DNA from 2 places in the Sorangium sp. So ce295 genome. Region 1 is predicted to be linked to the other one. Evidence: riboswitches for the same ligand, from Rfam matches in the RefSeq annotation. Region 1 holds a riboswitch; the other holds the start of a gene.
What was found. A riboswitch is a leader RNA that binds a small molecule or an ion and turns the genes downstream of it on or off. The one in region 1 is predicted to bind cobalamin.

Region 2: it holds a riboswitch for cobalamin, as region 1 does, so the genes downstream of both, WMF11_RS21645 (TonB-dependent receptor) here and WMF11_RS01420 (energy-coupling factor ABC transporter permease) in region 1, are expected to answer to the same signal.

Annotation. Positions count from the first base shown of each region.
Region 1 is NZ_CP150324.1:356,003-363,030, forward strand. Features, by position in the region: gene WMF11_RS01400 (CbiX/SirB N-terminal domain-containing protein) at 7-1,194, opposite strand; gene WMF11_RS01405 (energy-coupling factor ABC transporter ATP-binding protein) at 1,170-1,991, opposite strand; gene WMF11_RS01410 (CbiQ family ECF transporter T component) at 1,988-2,737, opposite strand; gene WMF11_RS01415 (hypothetical protein) at 2,727-3,068, opposite strand; gene WMF11_RS01420 (energy-coupling factor ABC transporter permease) at 3,065-3,778, opposite strand; cobalamin riboswitch at 3,877-4,085, opposite strand; gene WMF11_RS01425 (enoyl-CoA hydratase/isomerase family protein) at 5,241-6,068, opposite strand; gene WMF11_RS01430 (3-hydroxyacyl-CoA dehydrogenase family protein) at 6,613-7,028, opposite strand, start outside.
Region 2 is NZ_CP150324.1:5,728,029-5,735,056, forward strand. Features, by position in the region: gene WMF11_RS21640 (hypothetical protein) at 1-1,224, opposite strand, end outside; gene WMF11_RS21645 (TonB-dependent receptor) at 1,218-3,212, opposite strand; cobalamin riboswitch at 3,456-3,682, opposite strand; gene WMF11_RS21650 (hypothetical protein) at 3,841-3,981, shown strand; gene WMF11_RS21655 (hypothetical protein) at 4,045-4,257, opposite strand; gene WMF11_RS21660 (hypothetical protein) at 4,369-4,497, shown strand; gene WMF11_RS21665 (trypsin-like serine protease) at 4,693-5,610, shown strand; gene WMF11_RS21670 (OmpA family protein) at 5,849-7,028, shown strand, end outside.

The DNA.
Region 1 (7,028 bases):
CGCGCCTCACTGCATGATGTCGTCGACGAGCCGGGCCACCAGCCGGTCGCCGAGCAGGTGCTCCTCGACGAGGTCCTTCGCGTCCTCCTCGCGGACGCCGCGGTACCAGACCCCGTCGGGGTAGACGGCGACCGTCGGCCCCTCGCCGCAGCGCCCCATGCACGACGTCCTCGTCACGCGGATCTGCTGCTGCTGGCCGGCCTGCTTCACGAGCCGGCGCACCGACTCGAGGAGCGCCAGGCTGCCGCGGTCCACGCAGTCGGCGTTGCCGCAGACGAGCACGTGCTTGCGCAGCGAGCGGTGGGCGTGCGGGTGGTTCGACGCCTGCGTGTGCGTGAGCGTGTGGCGCACGCTGTAGAGCATCGCCTTGAGCCCGCCGACCTCCCGGGCGAGCCCCGGCAGCGCGGTGCGGTACATGCACGTGTCGCAGGGGAGCGGCGCCTCGCCGGCGAGCGCCTGGCGCGCGCGCTCGTCGATCAGGCCCGCGAGCGCGCTCGACCGGCCGAGGTGCGGCGCGAGCGACGCCCGGATCCACGGGTACGTCGATGAAAAGCGTTCGACCTGCTCGGCGAGCTTCGTCATGAGCCGCCCGGCGAAGAGGAAGTAGGGGACCACCACGACGCGCTCCGGCCGGTGCCGCGCGACCCGCTCCAGCGTCTCTTCGACCGAGGGCCGGGTGACGCCGATGAAGGTCGGCTCGACGAGCTGGAGCCCGCGGCCTTCGCCGATGAGGCGCGCCGTCTTGCAGAAATCGCCGTTCGCGTCGGGGTCGCTCGACCCGCGCCCCACGACGACGAGCGCCGACCGGGCCCGCGCCGCCGGGTCGGCCGGCAGCGCGGTCGCGGCGCGCTCGAACGCGAGCTCGGCGAGCGCCGGGTGCACGCCGAGCGGCCGCGCCGCCGAGAAGCGCACCCCCGGGTGCGCGGCCCGCGCCCGCTCGAGCGCGAGCGGGATGTCGTTCTTCACGTGCCCCGCCGCGAACAGGAAGAGCGGCACGACCGCCACGCGGGACGCCCGCGCCGCGAGCGCCGCGAGCGCGTCGGCGAGGTGAGGCGTCGCGAGCTCGATGTAGCCGTGCTGCACGGCGATCTCGGGCCGCGCCGCGGCGTAATCGGCCACGATCGCCTCGAACTCGGCGTTCGACGCGGCGTCGCGGCTGCCGTGGCCGATCAGCAGGAGACCGTCGTCATGCACGCGAGCGCCTCCTCCAGGGTGAGCGGGAGGCCCGCGCCGCCCCGCGGCGGCAGAGGGCTCATCCGGGTCCAGAGCTCGGCGACCCACGGCCGCCGCATCCGCGCCCGCGCGAGGAGCTCCCCCCGCGCGAACACCTCCCGCGGCGGCCCGTCCGCGAGGACCTGGCCGTCGCCCAGCAAGACAGCGCGCGAGGCGAAGAGCGGCACGAGATCCACCGCGTGGGTCGCGGTGACCAGCGTGGTCCCCTGCTGCTCGGAGAGCGCGCGCAGCGTCTGGCACAGGGCGAGCTCGCCTTCCGGGTCGAGCCCCGCGGTCGGCTCGTCGAGCAGCAGCACCCGCGGCCGCATCGCCAGCATCCCGGCGATGCACGCGCGCTTGCGCTCGCCGAAGCTCAGCGCCTCGATGGCCCGGTCGGCGAGGTGGGCGATCTGCACGGCGGCGAGCGCCGCCTCGGCGCGGCGGCGCGCCTCGGGCGCGGGCAGGCCGAGGTTTCGCGGGCCGAACAGGACGTCGTCGAGGAGCGTCGCGCCGAGCAGCTGGTCGTCCGGGTCCTGGAGCACGAGCGCGGCGCCCGCGGCGACGGCGTCCGAGGGCGAGCCCACGCGGCGGCCCGCGATCTCGACGCCGCCGCCGGGCGCCGGGAGCAGCCCGACGAGCGTCCGGAGCAGCGCTGTCTTGCCGGCGCCGTTGCCGCCGAGCACCGCCACGGACTCGCCCTCGCCGACGTCGAGGCGCACGTCGCGCAGCACGGGCTCGCCGCGCCGGTAGCCGAGCCGGGGGGCGCGCAGCGCGATCATCCGGCCTCTCCCGCGGCGACGCTGAGCCCGAGGGCCGCGAGGGCGGCGGCGGCGAACGCGACGTTCGCGGCGGGCGCGCTCGTCCTCCGGTCGGCGACGGGGAGCTTCCCCTGGTAGCCGCGGAGCTGCATCGCGAGCGCGGCGCTCTCGGAGCGCTCGAGCGTCCGGAGCGCCACGACGCCCGCGACGGCGCCGGCCGAGCGCGCGGCGGCCCCGGGGCGGGTGAACCCGCCGCGGAGCGCGGCGGCGCTCCACGCGCTGTCGGCCGCGCGCTGGAGCACGCCGGCGAAGCGCCGCGTCAGCGCGAGCAGCTCGACGAGGGCCGCGGGGACGCCGAGCCCGGCGAGCGCCGCCTCGATCTCGGCGGGCGCTGCGGCGCCGGCGAGCCACCGGAGCACGGCGGCCGCCGCGAGGACGCGCGCGCCGATGGCCGCGGCGCGGCGGGCCCCCTCGGCCGTGATCGCGTCGACGGGGAACGGCGCGCCGGGGAGGAGCGGCGCTCCCGGCGTGAGCGCGAGCGCGAGCGCCGCCGCGACCGCTCCGATCCACGCGGCGGGCGCGGCGGCGCGGAGGACGGCGCGCGCCGGCGTGCCCTGGAGGCGGAGGGCCGCGCACGCGAGGAGGAGCAGCGCGGCCGGCGTGACGGGCGAGCGCGCGCCCGCGGCGACGCAGCACGCCGCCACGGCGGCCCCGAGGCGGAGCCGGGCGTCCACGTCGCGGAGCCGCGGAGGCGGGTCAGTCCGCACGGAGGCCTTGGCCGCCGGCCTTGACCGCGGGCGCGCCCGCGCGCTCGACGAAGAGCACGCGCGAGAAATAGCCGAGGGCGAAGCCGGCGAGGAGCCCGGCCCAGAGGAACGCGAAGAGCAGGAGGTCGCCCTCGAGGCCCGCGAACAGCGGCCCCGTGTCGTGGCGCCCTGCGTCCTCGGCGACGCGGCGCACCACGGCCTCGTCGACGCCGTCCCAGGACGCATTGCCGCAGGCGGCGAGCCAGAGGGAAGCGGCGAGCCGGAGCGCTGCCGCGCACGCGCGCCGCGCGAGCGGCGCTGGCAGCGGGCGCTGTCCGAGCCGCCGCGTCACGACGCCCCCGGGGCGAGCCGGACGACCTGGAGCCGGTCCAGGATGTCGGGCCGCCGGGCGCGCAGGAAGGCGAGCGCCCCCGCGGTCATGACGCCCTCGAGCAGGCCGAGCGGCAGCTGGGTGGGGACGAAGGCCAGGGCGACGCCCGTGAACATGGACGTCACCGACCCCTCGCCCGAGAGCCCGAGCGCGAGCGCGAGCGCCGTGGTGGCGTAGGTTGCCCAGTCCGACGTCACGCCCGCCAGGAACCCCGCGACCCAGAGGTTCGCGCCGCAGCGCCGCGCGAGGTGGAAGGCGAAATATCCGGTGAAGGCGCCCGCGATGCCCATCGACGCGACGTCGGCGCCGAGCGTGGTGAGGCCGCCGTGCGCGAGGAAGAGGGCCTGGATAAGGAGCGCCACCACGGTGACGAGGACGGTCATCCAGGGGCCGATGAGCACCGCCGCGAGCCCTGTGCCGCACGGGTGGGAGCAGGTCCCGGCGGTCGGCACCGGCACGGGCATGCACGAGATCGCGAAGACGGCGGCCGCGATGAGGCCGACGAACGGCTTGTAGAAGGCGTCCTGCTCGGTGCGGCGCCGGAGAAGGTGGAGGGCGATCGCGACGAAGGGCAGGGCGAGCGCGTTCCAGAAGGCGCACCAGCCGAGCGGCAGGACGCCTTCCGCGAGGTGCATCGCGGCCGCGGGCCGGGGCGCGAGGAGCGTCCCCAGGGACACGGCAGCGATCGACAATGCGCGGCCGTGAAGACCGATTTCGGCGCTCCGGGTGAAGTCCGCACCCGAACGCCACGAAGACGTGCGCAAGCTGCACCTCGTGGGAGGCTCGGGTAGGTCTCCCGGCTCATGGGTTCAGGGAGCTGATCGAGCTCCCAGCGCTGCGTCCACCTTCCCAGGCCTCTTCCTAATGAGGCCCAGTGGTCTTCGGAGGCAGCTCCCCACTCACGGTGGCGGGACCGCGCCGGTTTTGCACCGGCTTCCCTGTTATGCCCCGGAGGGCACCCGAGGAATGGATTGTCAGGCCGGTGCTCGGTAATCCCGTTTCGTGCCCGGCGTCAAGGACGTCGCGCCCCGATCGCGGAGGAGGCGCTCAGCGGGCGCTGCATCTGGCATGGCGTGTCGGACGAGCTCCCCGTCGAGCGCGGGCCAGCTCCGCCTCGCGCGCGGTGCCCCGCGCGTCGGCCCACGTATCCAGGCGGCGCGATCACGCGAGCCGGGCGCGTACCGGGGTGCGGACCCCGGGCGCGCGGACCGGGCGAACCCGGGTGCGTCGACCGGGGTCGAGCTTCCGCCTTGCGCGCTCCGGCCCGCCGCGAGCGCCCTCGTCCGCGGCGTTGGTGCGGCGGTGATGCCTGCCGCTGGTGGACGCCTCGCCCTCGCGGGCACTGCCGGGGCGCACGAAGCCATCACTGCCGAGGCGCGCCGCGCGCCCGTCGGTGCCCCCATCGAGCAGACATGGGCGCGCCGACGAGCGATCGAGGCCCTGTGATGCGATGGCCGAGGCCGAGAAATTGACCCAGACGCATCACGCGAAGAGTCGTCGAGCACACGTCTTGAATTATGTCCCCCTTAGATAAAACCTGTTTACTTTATCGCCGTGCGGGTGCAGCGCCTGTCGCGTGCAGCGCCTGAGCGGGGTCTCTCGTGCGCTTGAATACAAGGCGCCGGCGCGTTCTTTCCGCAGTGTGCTTTGTTCGTCCGGGCTCTTTACTCGGGAGCAGGCGTCCGGTGTACGGCCTGCTGCCTCGTGGCATCTCTTATTGAAGAGATGAGGGATTTCGTGTTCGCTCGTCTCGGAATGCACGGCGAACGCTGCGCTGTGCGCTGTCTCCGGTGGAGGGGTATGCCCGGCTCGAACGTGAATTCCCGCTGCGCTTGTGTGTGTGGGTTGCGCGCCCGCCTGGCCGCCTTCGTGTCTGGAGCGCTCTGCTCGCTCGGCGTGCAGTCATTGCACTTTGTTATCGACAACGCGCTTGCGGATGCCACAATCTGACTACCGCATGCGCACCGGCGCGGACCCCCCAGCCCGGAGCGCATGCGGTCTTTTTTCTTCGCACCGTGGCGGACGTTCAAGACTCCGGCGCGGTGTCCCTGCCGCGGTCATTCTGGGCCCCCCTCCAGCGTGATGCGCGGTATTTTTTTGCCGTCGAGCGCGCGGTTCGCGCCTCCCGAGCCTTCACTTGCCCGTGAATGTGGCCTGCGATTTCGCCAGGAACGCTTTCATTCCGAGCTGTTGATCTTCGCTGCCGAAGAGCGCGGCGAATGCCTGGGCTTCCAGCTCGTTGGCGGCGGCGAGGTCGAGGCTCTCGCCGCGCAGGAGGACGCGTTTGGCGGCGGCGACGGCGAGCGGCCCGCGCGAGGCGATCTTGAGGGCGGTCTCGCGGGCGCGCGCGAGGAGCTCGGTCGCCGGGAAGACGGCGTTGACGAGCCCGATCGACAGCGCCTGCTGGGCGGTGATCATGTCTCCTGAATAGACGAGCTCGCGCGCGCGTCCTGGCCCGACCCGTCGCAGCAGCCGCTGGGTCCCGCCGAACCCCGGGATGACGCCCAGGTTCACCTCGGGCTGGCCGAGCTTGGCGCCTTCGGCGGCGTAGATGAAGTCGCATGCGAGGGCGAGCTCGCAGCCGCCGCCCAGCGCGAAGCCGTTGACGGCGGCGATCACGGGGAAGGGGGCAGTCTCGATGAGCTCGGCGAGCCGGTGGCCTGCGTCGGCGAACCGTTTCGCGGCGATGCTGTTCATGGTCGCCATCTCCGCGATGTCGGCGCCGGCGACGAACGCCTTGCCGGCGCCGGTCAGCACCGCCGCGCGGACCTCGTTGCCCTCGGCGGGCGCGAGGAGGTCGCGGAAGGCCGTGGTGAGCTCGCCGAGGACGGCGGGGTTCAGGGCGTTGAGTTTGTCGGGCCGCTGGATGGTCACGATGGCGACGTGATCCGCGCGCTCGACGGCGACGAACTGGAGCGTACCGCGAGCAGGGGCCCCCGGCTGCTGTTCTTGAGCGGTCATGGAGCGTGGTTAGCAGCGCCCCGCGCCGGTGGGAAGCGCCTGCCGTGAGCCAGGGAAGGCGTCATTCCGTGTCCGCCCGATCCCGCTGTGTCGAGGCCGTTGCCGAGCCGACGAGCGAGCGATTTCCGGAGGAGTCTCGCACCTGTTCCGGGACATGGCCCGTCGCTCGATGATCCGAACTCACCGCTTGAGTGCGGGTGCGCGACGTGACGGTCCTGTCGCGAGCCCGCGTGCGATCGTGGTGAGTCGGGCAGACCGCCCGTCCTCCGACCCGCACACCCGTGTTCGCCTCGCGCGTATCCCGTCGCCGCTCCCCCGTCATCATCCCCCCTGGAGAGAGCCAGGGAGGGAGGGGGTGCCGCGCGGGGGGCCGGCGGGGTAGGGCCCCACGAACCCGAGCGCCGGCCCGCTTCGTGCGACGCCCTCTCGGATCGGCTCCGCCGTTCAGCCGGCCACGGCCCCCCAAAAGGCGCGAGTTCGTGGGAGGGGCCCCCGCCGGCCCCCCGCGCGGCGCCCCCTCCCTCCCTGGCTCCGCAGCAGCCGCCTACACCGCCCGCCCGCTCTTCTGCCCCTTCTCGTCGTACACGTAGAACCCCCGCCCGCTCTTCTTCCCGTACCACCCCGCCGCCACCAGGTTCCGGAGCAACGTGGCCGCCCGGTACTTCGAGTCCCCGAACTCCCGGTGCAGCACCTCCGCGATCGACAGCACCGTATCGAGCCCGATCAGGTCGGCGAGCTCGAGCGGCCCCATCGGGTGGTTCAGCCCGAGCCGCGCCCCCGCGTCGATGTCCTCCGGCGTGGACAGCCCCTCCTGGAGCGCGAAGCACGCCTCGTTGAGGAAGGGGATCAGCATCCGGTTCACGATGAACCCGGGCTGGTCCTTCGAGGTGATCACCGTCTTGCCGAGCCCAACCGAGAGCGCCCGGACGGCCTCGTACGTCGCGTCCGACGTCTGGACCC
Region 2 (7,028 bases), 5.4 Mb from region 1:
GCCGATCCCTCGCGGCGGGAGCCCGATCTCGGTGTCGACGGTCGCGTCCTCCAGCGGCTCGAGCGCGCCGTTCGCCGCCACCTTCCAGCGGCGGAGCTTGCTCCTCTCCGCGTCGCTCAGCAGGCAGACATCGCCGCAGCCGGGCGAGCAGTGGACGCCGCCGAAGGCGTAGGGCTGGGTCGCCTGGGCGAGCGTCGTGACCTCGCCCGTGGTGATGCTCACGGAGAAGGCGCGGTCCCCGGCGGACGCGCTGCCCGCGTAGGCCGCCCCGAGGAGCACGTCCTCGGAGGCGAACGCGAGCGTGGGCTGGACCGCTGCGCCGAGCGCCCTGGCCACGCCGAGCCGCTTGATCTCCTCCGGGGGCGAGGTGCGAGCGTCGTAGATCACGACGTCGCTCGTCGCCGGATCGTACTCCATCGCCTCGGCGTCGAAGCGGCTCGAGCAGGCGACCGCCAGCCGCTCTCCCGAGGGCGACACGGCGAGACGCCCGCAGCCGTAGAGCCCCTGCACGTCGACCGTCCATGTGACAGCGCCCTGCTCCGGCGAGACGCCCACGAAGCGCCCTTCGCCCACGGTCGAGAGGTCCGCGGCGAGCCGGCCGAGGGCCACGACAACGTCGTCACCGACGCGCGCCATCCCCGACGGGCGCGGCAGGAGCCCCTCTTCCTCCTCCGGCAGGGCGATGCGCCCGACGATGGAGTACTCCTTCGTGTCGACGATCAGGAGATCGCCGCCCTCGTCGAACGGCTCCACGCCCGGGCTCGGGTTGCTCCCGTAGCGCGACACGAGCGCGCGGTCCGCCCCCACCTCGATGTAGTCCTGAGGGTTCGACTCGAACCCCTGCCCGACCGGGAGCTGCGCGAGGACCCCGGCGGTCTCGAGATCCATCCAGGTGATCACGTTCGTGCCGAACCGATCGAGCAGGACCACGCGGCCGGACGGCGGCGCCGCCCTCGGGACGTCGACGTCGCCGGACAGCGCGAGGCTGAGCCCCGGCTTCGCCGCGCCGCTCGACACGAAGGAGGGCGACAGGGTGGTCCCGTCGAGCTCCGACACAGCGATGTTCGTCGACTGGTAGTCGCTCGTCACGATGACCACGCCGCTCTCACACGCGTCGCCGTCGCCGCCGCCGTGGACGCCGCCCGTCGACGGCGGCGGCGAATCCACGTTGCACCCGAGGATCGGGATCGAGATCGCGAACGCAAACAGACTGATCTTCACCATGTTGACTCCAGTGTGAAAAACACGCTCCGCCCCGGGAGCGGAAACCCGACGACATCCGTGCGCCGCGCGTCCAGGAGGTCCGCGACGCGACCTCTCACCGCGAGGTGCCCGCCGAGCCACCTCGCCTCCGCGTCGAGGTCGAGGGTCGCTTGCTCCGCGATCACGCCGAGCCCGGCGGGATCGGCGTACCGGCTCGACTGGTACACGGCCCGGATCTCGCCCGACGCGCCCGAGAACACGGCGCCGCCCGGGCGCTTCCACTCGGCGTGCAGGCGCGGCGCGACGACGAGGCGCGAGCGGAACGGGAGGAGGTCGTTCCTGGTCGTCCGCCCCGGCGTCGTGTCCCGCGGATCGAGCAGCGTCGCCGCGATCTCGGCGCGGAGGAACGGGGTCACCTCGACCCCGGCCAGCAGCTCCGCGCCCACGACGCGGGCGCGGCCGACGTTGTACGGGCTCACGTAGCCCTGACCGGACTTCTCGTACGCGACGAGCCCGGAGACCGCGCTCCCGAACGCGAACACGTCGAGGAAGGCGCCGCGCAGCACGGCGCCGCGCCCCGTCTGCGCCCGGATCCCGGCCTCGATCGTGGCGCCCGACTCCGGCTCGAGCTCCGCGTTGCCGTGGACGACGCCGGAGACGCCGTACACCTCGCCGAGCGTCGGGACGCGGACGTAGCGGCCCACGGTCGCGAGGAGCCGGAGCCTGTCGCTCCCCGCCTCGACGCCGACCCGCCCGGTCGGGACGAGCACGTCGCACGGGCGCTCGCGGTCGGCCCCTGTGGCGTGGCACTCCCCGCTCGCGAGGGCGTGCAGCGCGAGCCCCTCGCCGAGGCGCGCCTCCGCGCTGACGGCGCCGCGCGCGAGCGAGCGCCGCGCCCGGGCGAGCGGGACGTCGTCCGGCGCGCGTGAGATGCCCTCGCGCGCGACCGAGAGCACGGGCCGCACCCGGAGCCGGTCGGCGAAGGAGAGCGTCGCCCCGAGCGTCTGCTCCAGGCGGCGGCCGGCGAGGCGGAGCTCAGGCGTCTGCAGCGCGAGCTCGAAGAGCGGGTCGTGGACCTCCGACCGCGCCTCGATGAACGAGGTGCGCGCCTCGAGCGTGTGCTGCGCCTCTCCGCCGAAAGGCACGCGCGCCGCGACGGACGCCAGCACGCGCCGCGACTCCCCCCGCGCCTCGCGGGACGGCAGGAGCGCGAGCCTCGGCACGCCCTGCTCGCGGCCTGTGCCGTTCGCGATCACGTCGACGATCGCGCCGCCGCCGAGCTCGACGCGCGCGAGCGCCCACGCGTCGATCGTGCGCACGTCGGCGTTCTGCCGGCGCTCCACGGTGTCGTCGCTCTCGTCGAAGAGCGTCCCGCCATCGTTGACGAACGTGTAGCGGTTCTCCGCGGCCTCGGCGCTCACCCCGACGATCGCGCTCACCGGGCCCGCGCTGGCGCCGGCGAACGCCCACCCGCGCCGCGCGCCGAGCGAGCCCGCCATGACGCCTGCGCCGCCCGTCGTCCGGGAAGGCCGCCGCGGCTCGAAGAAGATCGCGCCGCCGGGGCCGAGGCGGTCGGCCTCGATGGGGGCGTGGCCGCGGTAGATCTCGATGCGCTCGATGAGCCAGAGGGGCACGAGGGAGAGATCCGCCGTCCCCACGACGTCGTCGTTCAGGCGGACGCCGGCGAGGTACACCGGCGTCTGCGTGGCGGTCGCTCCCCGGAGGGCCGCTGTCGCCGGCCCGCCGAAGCCGCCCGACTCGATGATGAGGACGCCCGGCTGCGTGCGGAGCACGTCCGCCGCCCCGAGCCCCGCGCCGGTGAGGCGCTCGCGGCCCAGCACCGACCCCGCGACGGACCTGTCCTTGGGCGGCGCGGGCGCGCGCAGGCGATCCCCCTCGACGTGCACCTCCAGCGGGTCTGTCCCCGGTCGAGCAGCAGCGGGATCATCCCCCGGCGCGCCCGCAGGCCGGCGCGGATCCTCGGCGCGGGCGGCAGGCGAGGCTGCCACTGCGCTGCAGGCGGCGAGCGCGAGCCAGCACGCCACGCCGGCGCTCCGGCGCCGACGCGACCGACGATCAGAGGAATCAACCATTCACGCGCCGCCTGCCCGCGTCGACCCAGCGCTGCTCCGGGTGAGCTGAGAGCCGAAGCGAGGGGGCTGCGTGACGGGCCACGGCACCGCGCGCGAGCGAGGTGGTCGAGAGCCTGGACGCCTTCCCCTCGAAGGCTCAGGTCAGCGCGCGCCAGAGCACCGGCGCGCGCACCTTCGGCAGGTCTTCGAACTCACGGGCGCTGCGGCCGTCGCCGGTCGCTCTCCTACACATCACCGCTTCCCAGGCTGCTCTGGTGCATGCCCAGTGCTTCTTGGTGATGGTCGTTCCCGTTCACCGCTGCGGGGGCAGTCCCGGATTCTCACCGGGTTCCCTTTTCAGCTCGCCAGGGGATGGCCGGACGAGCACCGATGGCGGGGCGACTCGTCGCACCCGTCACGCAGGATGTCAATGCTGAAGCGAAGGCCCGGAGCGCCCCGTCCGCGAGCCCACCGGCGACGCACACCCGAGACAGAATCGGGAGTCCCTTGACAGTCTTGCACGCGCGTATCACGCACAATTTAAAATTGATTTTCTTTATCAATAATGAGCGACCCGAGACCTGTCAACCGCACGTCGGGATCCCCGAGATCGCACCTGCCGATCACCATCCAGGAGCTGCGCCAGGTCCCCGAGCCCCGCGACTACGTGCGCGGCGTCGAGACGGCGGTGGGCCTGATGCGGTGATGGCGCGAACCGCGCTGGCCAGAGTTCGCCGCCGCGACCTGCCATGTCAGCGCTCTGGGGGATTCAGCCGCTCACGTCCTCCGTCGCCGCCGGGACCGGGACGACGACGACGCGCTTGCACCGCCGGCACTTCAGCTCGACGCCGCCGGGCACATACCGGGCGAGCAGGCTGCCGCAGCCGCAGCGCACGGAATTGGGCTCGGCACGTCCAGCAACGCCGCAGTGATCACACCGGCGGTCGAGCGGAGCCGTCGCCTTCGACATCACGTTGTCCATCGTGGAACCCCACTTTCAATAATGAAAGTCACTTTCACTTTCAATCCGGAACCTGCCATGGTACCAACAACGTTGTCAAGCAAAAGCCGCCGGAGAGCGTTCACGACGTCCATGGAGCGTTGCTCGGGCGTCACGGCCGCCTTCGCGTCGTCGTGCTTGATCTTCGTGATCGAGCGACACGTCGCCCTCGGCGCGTCGAGCGGCGCCGGCGCCGCGCCCGCGCTGGAGGGCCGGGGCTAGTCGACGAGCGCGAGAGTCCAGAGAGCGCGCCTCCAGCCGGGCGCCGCTCACCTGACTGACCTGGTTTCCATCTCTGATTCTCCCCTGTGGGAACAACACCCCATCGGGGGCACCTCCCCTTCTGATGCTGGAGAAAAGCTCCAGGGTCGGCTTGCACGGCCGCTCCTCGCATGCTCTTTGTCGGTGACCTCATCCATGGTGTTTCCGTCTGTCGTCCCGCGCCTCGCGGGATGCCTTGGCTGCCTCGTCGCGGCCCTCGTCCCACGCATCGTCGTCGCCGTCATCCCGGCCGAAGCCTCGCCTCCTCCGGCGGCGGCGGTCGCGCCGATCACCGAGGTTTCGCCCCGCGCGAAGGGCGCGCCTGAGCCCCTCATCGACGGCGCCGCGCGCTCCGTCGTCGCCGTGGCCGTATCGCACCGCGATCCCCGGGGCGGCGAGCGACGCGTGAGCCTGTGCAGCGGCGCGCTCGTCGAGCCCAACCTCGTCTTGACGGCGCGTCACTGCATCTCGCGCAACCTGACGGCGGCCCCTCGCTGCGATCGCTCGGGCAAGTCGCACAACGGCGATCACGTCGGCGGAGACATCGATCCTTCCGAGATCGCCATTTACACCGGGGACCATATCGACGTCTCCCGCGACGCCGCGCGGGCGCGCGCGGTGGCCACGCTGCACGGGAAAGAGCGCGTCCTCTGCGACGCGGACATCGCCTATCTGGTGCTCGATCGGCCCCTCACCGACGTGGCGCCCCTGCGGATGCGCGAGGTCGGGGCGCTCGATCCAGGCGACAGCGTGGTCGCCGTCGGGTACGGCGGCGGAGCGTCCAATCGGCTCGGCGTCCGCGCCGCGCGCGGTCCGCGCCTCGTCGCCGCCGTCGGGCCCCGCGCCGATCCGGCGACGGGCAAGGTCCTCGGTCCGCGCGAGTTCGAGATCGAGGGGGCGACCTGCGCCGGCGACTCGGGAGGTCCGGTGATCGACGCCGACCGCGGCGACGTGGTGGGCGTCACGTCGCGAGGCGCGGGGTGCACCGCGGCTGGCAACCACGTGTATACGCGCACGGACGCCTTCGCCGCGCTGACGGCCGAGGCCCGCACGGCCGCGCTCGCACGACGCTGAGCGCCGCGCGCCATCGCCGCCGGCTCGCCTCGCCGAGCGCGAGGGGCAGGACGCGGCAGGTGCAGGCCGTGTGCACCCGCGGCACAGCGCGCGATGCGCGGGCGTGCCGGCACGTCGCTCGCATCGCGCGGAGTCAGCGGAAGACAGGCACGGCATCGACGCTCATGCGGGCAGGGTCGCGTGCGCGATGACGCTGCCTCGCCCGCGCCGATGACCACTTCCCGGAGGGATCGGAACCATGTCGTTGCTGGACACCACCAGGGGCTTCTTGACGCCCGAGCTCATCTCGGCCGCAACGAAGGGGCTGGGCCTGAGCGATGAATCGCCGACGAACGTGCGCGGCGCCGCGGAGAGCTCGGTGCCGACGCTGCTCGCCGGAATGGCTCAGGTCGCCTCCTCGGAGAGCGGCGCAGCGCAGCTGTTCAGGATGATCACCGAGCGGGACTACGAAGGTCTGCTCGGGAGAGCAGGTCCCCTCCGCGCCGAGCAGGCCGAGGAGCTCTCGCACCATGGGCAGTCGATGATCGCCCGCCTGTTCGGCGACCGCGCGAGCGGGATGATCGATCTCATCTCCCGCTCCTCCGGCGCAGAGCAGCGGTGCTCGACCGCGATGCTCGGCCTGGTCGCTCCGATCGTCGCGTGCGTCCTCGGCCGCGAGGTGAGGTCGAGAGGGCTGACCGCGCGAGGGCTCGCCGATCTGCTCTCTCACCACAAGCAATCCTTCAAGGACGATCCGCGCGCCCCCGCGGGCCTCGCCGGGTTCCTCGCTCCCTCGATGGCGGCGAGCGCTCCTTTCGTCGCGGCGGCGGCGCGCGAACGGCCGCACGATGCGGTATCGCCCGTCCCGTCCCGAACGACGGAGTCGTCAACGCCGCTCCCCTCGCGCGAAGGGCCTGCCCGTCAGCGTCAGACGCGAGAATGGCTGCTCCCGACCTTGCTGGCAGCGGCGGTGCTCGGAGGCCTCTGGGCGTTCGCCCGCGAACGCAGGGCGGAGCGCGCCGCCGCCGAGCCCACGCACGAAGCCCCGATCGCGGCGGCTCCGAGGGAGGACCTCGCTCAGCCTGCCGCGCCGCCGCAGGCCGAACCGCCGCCACAGGTCGAGGCGCCGCGCGCCGAGGCGCCCGGCGAGGCGCCGTCCAACGCGCCGGAGATCGTCGAGCAGCTCAGGATCACGGCCGGAGAGATGACGCTCCCGGGCGGCAAGGTCCTCTCCGTCGACGAGCACGGCTCCGAGGCGGAGATCGCGCGGTACCTCGACGCCGGAGCCACGGATGGCCCCAAGCGCTTCTCGATGGAAGGCGTGAGCTTCCGCTTCGGGACCACGGAGTTGACCGAAGCTTCGCGGCCGAAGCTCGAAGCGCTGGCCGTCATCCTCGACGCCTATCCCTCCGCGCGGGTGCGCATCGAAGGGCACACCG